3 regions of the Microbacterium sp. NPDC087592 genome follow, and region 3 is predicted to be linked to each of the others. Evidence: predicted binding sites of a transcription regulator. Region 3 holds the regulator's gene; each other region holds the start of a gene.

Region 1 (2,263 bases), 120 kb from region 3:
GTGTTCTCGCTCATGCTCGACGATCGCAAGGCGAAGCTGGTGCAATCGCGAAGGCGACCAGGTCGCTACGAGCTCAGCGTCGACGGGATCCCGCAGTCCGTCGTGTCGATGACGGATCCCACCGAACTCGAATACGCCTACACCCAGCACATCGCCAGGGCGATGGATGCCGCGGCCGAGCCCGGTGCACCGCTGTTCACCGTGCATCTGGGAGCCGGAGCACTCACGCTGGCCCGCTATGTCGAGGCCACGCGTGCCGGCTCACCCCAGCTCGTGGTCGAGTTCGAGCCCGCTCTCTACGACGCGGTGATCGCCGCGCTGCCCCTGCCCCCGGGCGCTGATGTGCGGGTCATCTTCGGCGATGCGCGAGCGGTCGCCGACGCGGAGCTCCCGGACGAGTGGGCGGATGCCCGCTTCACCGTGGTCGACCTCTGGGATGCCGCCGTCATCCGACATCGGGTGGCCAGTCAGGAGTTCTACCGCCGGGTCGCCGCGCGCTCCGCCGCAGACGGCGTCGTGGCGGTGAACCTGCTCGACGGGCATCCGTTCGAGTACTCACGGCGACAGGCGGCCACGCTGAGCACCGTGTTCGATCACGTCGCCGTCGTCCTCGACGCCGAACCGGACGATGACGAAGGGCCGCTCGGCAACGTCGTCGTCTTCGCGAGCGATGAGCCACTCGACGTCGTGACGACTCCAGACCTTCTCGGCACGCCGCGACCGCACATGCTCCATGACGATGAGCTGACGTCGTGGATCGCCGACGCGCGCATCATGACCGACGTCGACGGCACGGACTCCCCCGACCCGGACGACCCGATCTGGGATTAGCGCTCAGCCCGACGGGGCCCGGTCCGTCGGGCTGCGACAACGGGCGGAGACAACGGCCGAATCGGATGCCGGAATCCCGGTGAACATAGTTTCGAATGTCGGTGGTCCGTGATGGACTGAAGTCATGACAGCACTGCTCGATGCGACCGATTCCCAGATGGCGATGCTCGCCGATCTGGTGGCGTCGCTCGAGGCGGCAGAGGCGACGCTGAGCAGCATGCACGCGGCCCGAGACGGCATGCTCGCGATGGCCGGGCGCCTGGCGATCGACATCGCCCGCGAGGCCGCGCATCCCGATCAGGGCGACATGGCCATCCGCACGGTGGCGGCCGAGATCGGGGCCGCGCAGCACCTGAGCGACCGCACGATCGAGCGGCGGATGGCAGAGGCCTCCTGGCTCGTCGAGCACTTCCCGACGGCGTGGGCGGCACAGGGCGAGGGGCGCATCAGCGGCGCGCATGCGCGGGTGATCGTCGATGCGGGTGCCCATCTCGACGATGCGGCCGACCGGCGGGCCTACGCCGCCGAAGCGGTGGCGATCGCCGAGACCGAGACGCCGAACCGACTGCGGCGGCTCGCGCGACGCCTGGCCGAGCGGTTCCAGGAGCGCACGGTCACCGAACGGCACCGCGATGCCCGAGAGCTGCGGCGGGTATGCGTGAAGGACCTCGACGACGGCATGGCCGAACTCGGCGCGCGTGGCCCTGCGGCGCTCGTGCACGGCATGTTCGACCGGCTCTCGCAGATGGCGCATGCAGTGAAGAAAGACAATGCCCGAGCGGCGAGAGATGCTGGCTCCGATGGCCCTCCGGCAGACGAGCGCACGGTCGACCAGTTGCGGGCCGACCTGCTCGCCGACCTCCTGCTCACGGGAACGCCCGCGGGACACGACACGACCGACGGGCTGCTCGGCGAGATCCAGGCACGCATCGAGGTCTCCGTGCCGGTGATGTCACTGATGGGCGATGACCTCCACTCCTCGGAACCATCTCTCACCGGCGATGACGGCGGCGACTCCTTTCGACACGAGACACCGCCGCCCGCCCTGCTCGACGGCACGACGCCGATCGATATCACGACCGCCCGCAGGCTGGCCGGCTCCGCCGTGGGCTGGGATCGCGTGCTGACGCATCCGATCTCCGGCGCGCTGCTCGTCGTCGACCGCTACCGGCCGAGCGAGCAGTTGCGACGGCATCTGCGCGCACGGGATCAGCGGTGCCGGTTCCCCGGGTGCGGGATCGGAGCGCGGAAGTGCGATCTCGACCACAATCACGCGGCCTCGATCGGAGGCGCGACCACAGATGTGAACCTCGCGGCGTTCTGCCGACGACATCACATGCTCAAACACCACTCCCCCTGGCACGTCGAACAGCGTGCGGGCGGCGTGCTGGAGTGGACGAGCCCGACCGGGCGCTCGTACGTCGACCGACCG
Region 2 (2,263 bases), on a different contig from region 3:
GGCCTGACCGAGCAGATGCGGCAGCGAGGGATCGGGGCTGAGGGCGGATCCGAGGAAGACGGTGAGCAGCAGCAGGTTGCCGATGATGCCGACCGGCCACGCCCAGATCTTCCGGCGCATGCCGCCGAGCGCGCTCGCCAGGCCGAACGCGTTGCCGACGACCTCACGGACGAGGAGGGTCTGCCCGCCGGGCAGCGTCCAGCTCGAGTTGAAGCCGTCGACGAACCACTGCAGCAGGTCCATGGTCAGGATGCGGCGCCGGGTTCGGCGCGGTCGTCGAGCACGAGCTGGAGCATGCTCAGGTCGAGCCAGCGCCCGAACTTGGCCCCGACCTGCGGCATCCGCCCGACCTCGGTGAAGCCGAGGCGCTCGTGCAGGGCGATGGAGGCGCCGTTCCCGCTCTCGATGCCGGCGATCATGACGTGCATCCCCGCGGCGCGGGCGCGCTCGACGAGTGCGGCCATCAGCGCGGTGCCGATACCGCGGCCGTGTTGACCGCCGAGGACGTAGACGGAGTGCTCGACCGTGTGCCGGTAGCCGCTGTGTGGACGCCACTGCGCGTACGACGCATAGCCCAGCACGCCGGTGTCGTCGACCGCGACGATCACCGGATAGCCGTGCGAGGTGCGATCGGCGAGCCAGGCGATGCGGTCGGCGAGGTCGACCGCATCCTCGTTCCAGATCGAGGTCGTGTGCAGCACCGCATGGTTGTGGATCGCGGTGATCGTCTCGAGGTCTGCGGTCTCCGCATCCCTGATTCGGACGTCTGTCATCGGCGGGTGGTCTCTCTTCTGCTGCGCTCGGGTGCGCATCCTGCTGCCGCACTTTGGGTGCGCATCGCCGACGCTAGCAGGATGCCGCGCGTTCGAGCGCACGGGGAGCGCACACGGTGTCGACGCGGCGATATGCGAGCCCGTCGACTTATCCACAGCCCCTCCTATATATCGAAGATATGTTCTAAACTCGAAGCATGGCAAACCCCCATCTGACCCCCTTGATCGAGGCCGTGGAGTGCCTCGAAGAGGTGTGGGCCGATGCGGAAAACGCCGCGGAACTGTCTCGGGTGCAACTGCTCGAGGCCCACCGGGCGATGGGACTGGTGCAGCGCCGACTCGATGGCATCCACGCCGAGCTCGCGGCGAGCATCGCGCGGGAGTCCCGGCCCGAGCTGGGGGCGGCGAGCCTGGCGAAGGAACAGGGCTTCCGCAGCCCGGCCACCATGATCGCCGCGACGACGGGCGGATCCACCGGCGATGCGGCGCGGTTGGTCAAGGTGGGCGAGGCGACGGCGCCGCGGGCGAACCTCATCGGCGAGGCGCTGCCGCCGCGGTATCCCGAGGTGCAGCAGGCGATCGGTGCCGGCACCCTCAGCGCGGCAGCGGCGGCGTTGATCGTGACGCTGCTCGATCGGGCGCGGCTGAAAGCCGATCTGGAGCGCACCACCGACGCCGAGCGTCTCCTGGTCGAGCGGGCGGCGGGGCTGTCACTCGACGACGTGCGCAAGCTGGTCGTGCACGCAGAGGCCTGGCTGGACCCCGACGGTGTGGCCCCGCGCGAAGACGAGGCGCGGTCGCGGCGTTCTCTGACGATGTTCGAGCGCGAGGGCTCGCTGCACCTGACGCTGCAGACCGATGTCGCCTCCGGTGCTCCGGTCAAGGCGGCGATCCAGGCGTACGTCACCGCGACGTTCCAGGCGCGAGCGCACGTGCTCGATCCCGAGGCGCCGGATGCCGATCGACGCACCGTCGCGATGCTTCAGGCCGATGCGCTCGCCGAGATCTGCGCGCACGCGAGCGGATGCGACAACGGGGGGCTTCCGTTGTCCGGCGCGACCGTCGTGGTGCGCGTCGGTCTCGACGACCTGACCGCCGGCACCGGATTCGCGAGGGTCGACGGCGTCGATGAGCCGGTCAGCATCTCCGCATGTCGTCGGATGGCGGCCGGCGGGGGAATCATCCCCGTCGTCCTCGGCGGTGGCGGTGAGATCCTCGACTGGGGGCGTGAGAAGCGCCTGTTCACCCGAGCCCAGCGGCTGGCGCTCGTGGAGCGCGACGGCGGCTGCGTGATGTGCGGGCTGCCTCCGCAGATGACGAAGGCGCATCATCTGCGCTGGTGGCAACGGGATGCCGGTCCGACCGATCTCGACAACGGAGTGCTGCTCTGCGAGAGCTGTCACCACCGCATCCACGACAACGACTGGGAGATCAGGATCGAGGGACGCGGGTTCGCCGCGCGGGTGTGGCTCGTCCCGCCGCCGAACGTC
Region 3 (2,263 bases):
AGGGCATCCGTCCGCGGTTCCAGCTAATCCAGGCGACGCGGCCGCCGTCGGGCGAGAGTGCGGGGTGAGCGAAGAAGCCGTCGCCCTCGGCGATCACGCGAACTCCGGACGCGTCTTCCGCGGCGGAACCGTCGATCGGGATCTCGACGATCGCGCGGGTATGCGGCGCGGTCGACAGATCTTCGCGCACGGCGAGCAGACGGCCTCCCTGCACGCGCAGACCGCCGTGCGCGGGACCCACCGGTGTCAGCGGGACGGGCTCGGCACCGGCGACCAGTCGATGGACGCGCTGATCGCCGGCATCGACGAAGTACAGGACGCCTGCGGGATCGACGGTCCATGCCCCACCGCCATACTCGTGCACCCGGGAGCGAGCTCCCCAGGGGGAGGGGAGGATCTCGGCTCCGGAAGAGCTCCGCACCGTGACCCGCCCCTTCTCGGCGGGCACGGATTCTCCCCACCAGATCTCGGAGCCGACGAAGCGCGCCCCGTCGATGCGCGGGGAGGATGCCGCGACGGAGGCTGCGGAGAACGGAGAGGGCCAGGAACCGTGAGGCGACGACATGCATCGAGCCTATGGCTGACGTCAGACGGCGCGCAGCACCGCCACGACCTTGCCGAGCACCACGGACTCATCGCCGAGGATGGGCTCGAAAGAGGAGTTTCGGGGGAGGAGCCAGGTGTGGCCGTCGCGACGGCGCAGCACCTTGACCGTGGCCTCGCCGTCAAGCATCGCGGCCACGATCTCGCCGTTCTCCGCATTGTTCTGCGAGCGCACGACGACCCAGTCGCCGTCGCAGATCGCGGCGTCGATCATCGACTCGCCCGAGACCTTGAGCATGAAGAGGTCTCCCTTGCCCACCAGTTGCCGGGGGAGAGGGAAGATCTCCTCCACCTGCTGATCGGCGGTGATCGGCACGCCGGCGGCGATGCGACCGACCAGGGGCACGAGCGCCGCGTCGCCGACCGGAGTCGCAACGTCGGCGGGGTTCTCGCCGCTGGCGCCGGGGAGATCGATCAGGACCTCCATGGCACGGGTCTTGCCGGGGTCGCGTCGCAGGTAGCCGCTCAGTTCGAGCTGACCGAGTTGGTGGGTCACGCTCGACAGCGACTTCAGGCCGACGGCGTCTCCGATCTCCCGCATGCTCGGCGGGTAGCCGTGATGAGCGATGGAGTTCTGGATGACCTCGAGGATCGCCATCTGCTTGGGGCTCAGGCTCTTGCGGCGTCGCGTCCGCGGTGCCTCCGACTCGGGGGCCGAGTTCTCGCTCATGGTGCTCCTTAAGTGCGGTGTTCCGACGTCGCTCTTCGAATGTCGGAGGCCCGTGGTGTGGTGTTCTCATCGAAACCGTATCCGAGAAACGGCCCGATCTGGAAGATCTGTTCGAGCGTGTCGGCAGAATCGTGCATCCGGTTTCGAAGACAACTTGACAGATGTTCGAACTCGAAGATATCTTCGGTACGTAGCTTCGCATTCACGGCTCCCGGCCGAGGCGGGAATGCGAACGCTACGCCAACTTCCCCGGCAGCTTCACCGCTCCGGGACAGGCTAAGGAGCACCACATGAGCAGCATCGGCTTCAGCACCGCGGCAGTCATTCCGGCGTCGACCCGTCCTGCGACGCGACTCCGTCTGACCACGCGCGGTCGCGCCGTGCTGCTGGGGTTCGCCTCCGTGCCGCTCGCGATCGGCATCGCCTTCGCCGCACTCAGCGGTGGCAGTGCGATCGCCTCGGGCGCAGACACGGCAGCCGTCAGCGTCGAGACCGTGACCGTCATGCCCGGTGACACTCTCTGGTCGATCGCCACCGGTGTCGCCCCCGGTGCCGACCCGCGCGACGTCATCGGTGAGATCAGCCGCATGAACCTGCTGCGTGGCGGTGAGCTCCAGATCGGCCAGACGCTCGCCATCCCGGCCCAGTACGTGGATTGATCCCGTCGCGCCCGAGCTGCGGCAACTTTGCGTCATCGACTCGGGGTGCCGCTTAACATTGGAAGGGTGACCCTCTCCCTCAACGATCTCCCGCTACGCGACGATCTTCGCGGACTGACTCCGTACGGCGCTCCTCAGGCACCGCTCCCGATCGCCCTCAACGTGAACGAGAACACGCATCCCATTCCGGACGCGGTGGCGAGCGACATCCTCGACGACATCGCGCTCGCGATCCGTGATGTGAACCGTTATCCCGACCGGGAGTTCACCACTCTTCGCGAGTCGTTCGCAGAGTATCTGGGTCACGGCCTCACCCCGGAGCAGATCTGGG

Evidence for each region. Region 3 encodes LexA, which represses DNA repair genes until DNA is damaged. Its sites were predicted from a motif close to TCGAACANNTGTTCGA; they were not measured.
Region 1: ACIOTO_RS18825 (DUF222 domain-containing protein) is a predicted target of LexA. The motif match lies at 911-926, and genes of this name have one in related genera.
Region 2: ACIOTO_RS08060 (DUF222 domain-containing protein) is a predicted target of LexA. The motif match lies at 945-960, and genes of this name have one in related genera.

Annotation. Positions count from the first base shown of each region.
Region 1 covers NZ_JBIUWT010000004.1:127,997-130,259, reverse strand. Annotated here, with positions in the region: gene ACIOTO_RS18830 (spermidine synthase) at 1-831, shown strand, start outside; gene ACIOTO_RS18825 (DUF222 domain-containing protein) at 956-2,263, shown strand, end outside.
Region 2 covers NZ_JBIUWT010000001.1:1,699,845-1,702,107, forward strand. Annotated here, with positions in the region: gene pnuC (nicotinamide riboside transporter PnuC) at 1-243, opposite strand, end outside; gene ACIOTO_RS08055 (GNAT family N-acetyltransferase) at 246-773, opposite strand; gene ACIOTO_RS08060 (DUF222 domain-containing protein) at 971-2,263, shown strand, end outside.
Region 3 covers NZ_JBIUWT010000004.1:250,687-252,949, forward strand. Annotated here, with positions in the region: gene ACIOTO_RS19420 (prolyl oligopeptidase family serine peptidase) at 1-565, opposite strand, end outside; gene lexA (transcriptional repressor LexA) at 587-1,273, opposite strand; gene ACIOTO_RS19430 (LysM peptidoglycan-binding domain-containing protein) at 1,564-1,932, shown strand; gene ACIOTO_RS19435 (histidinol-phosphate transaminase) at 1,999-2,263, shown strand, end outside.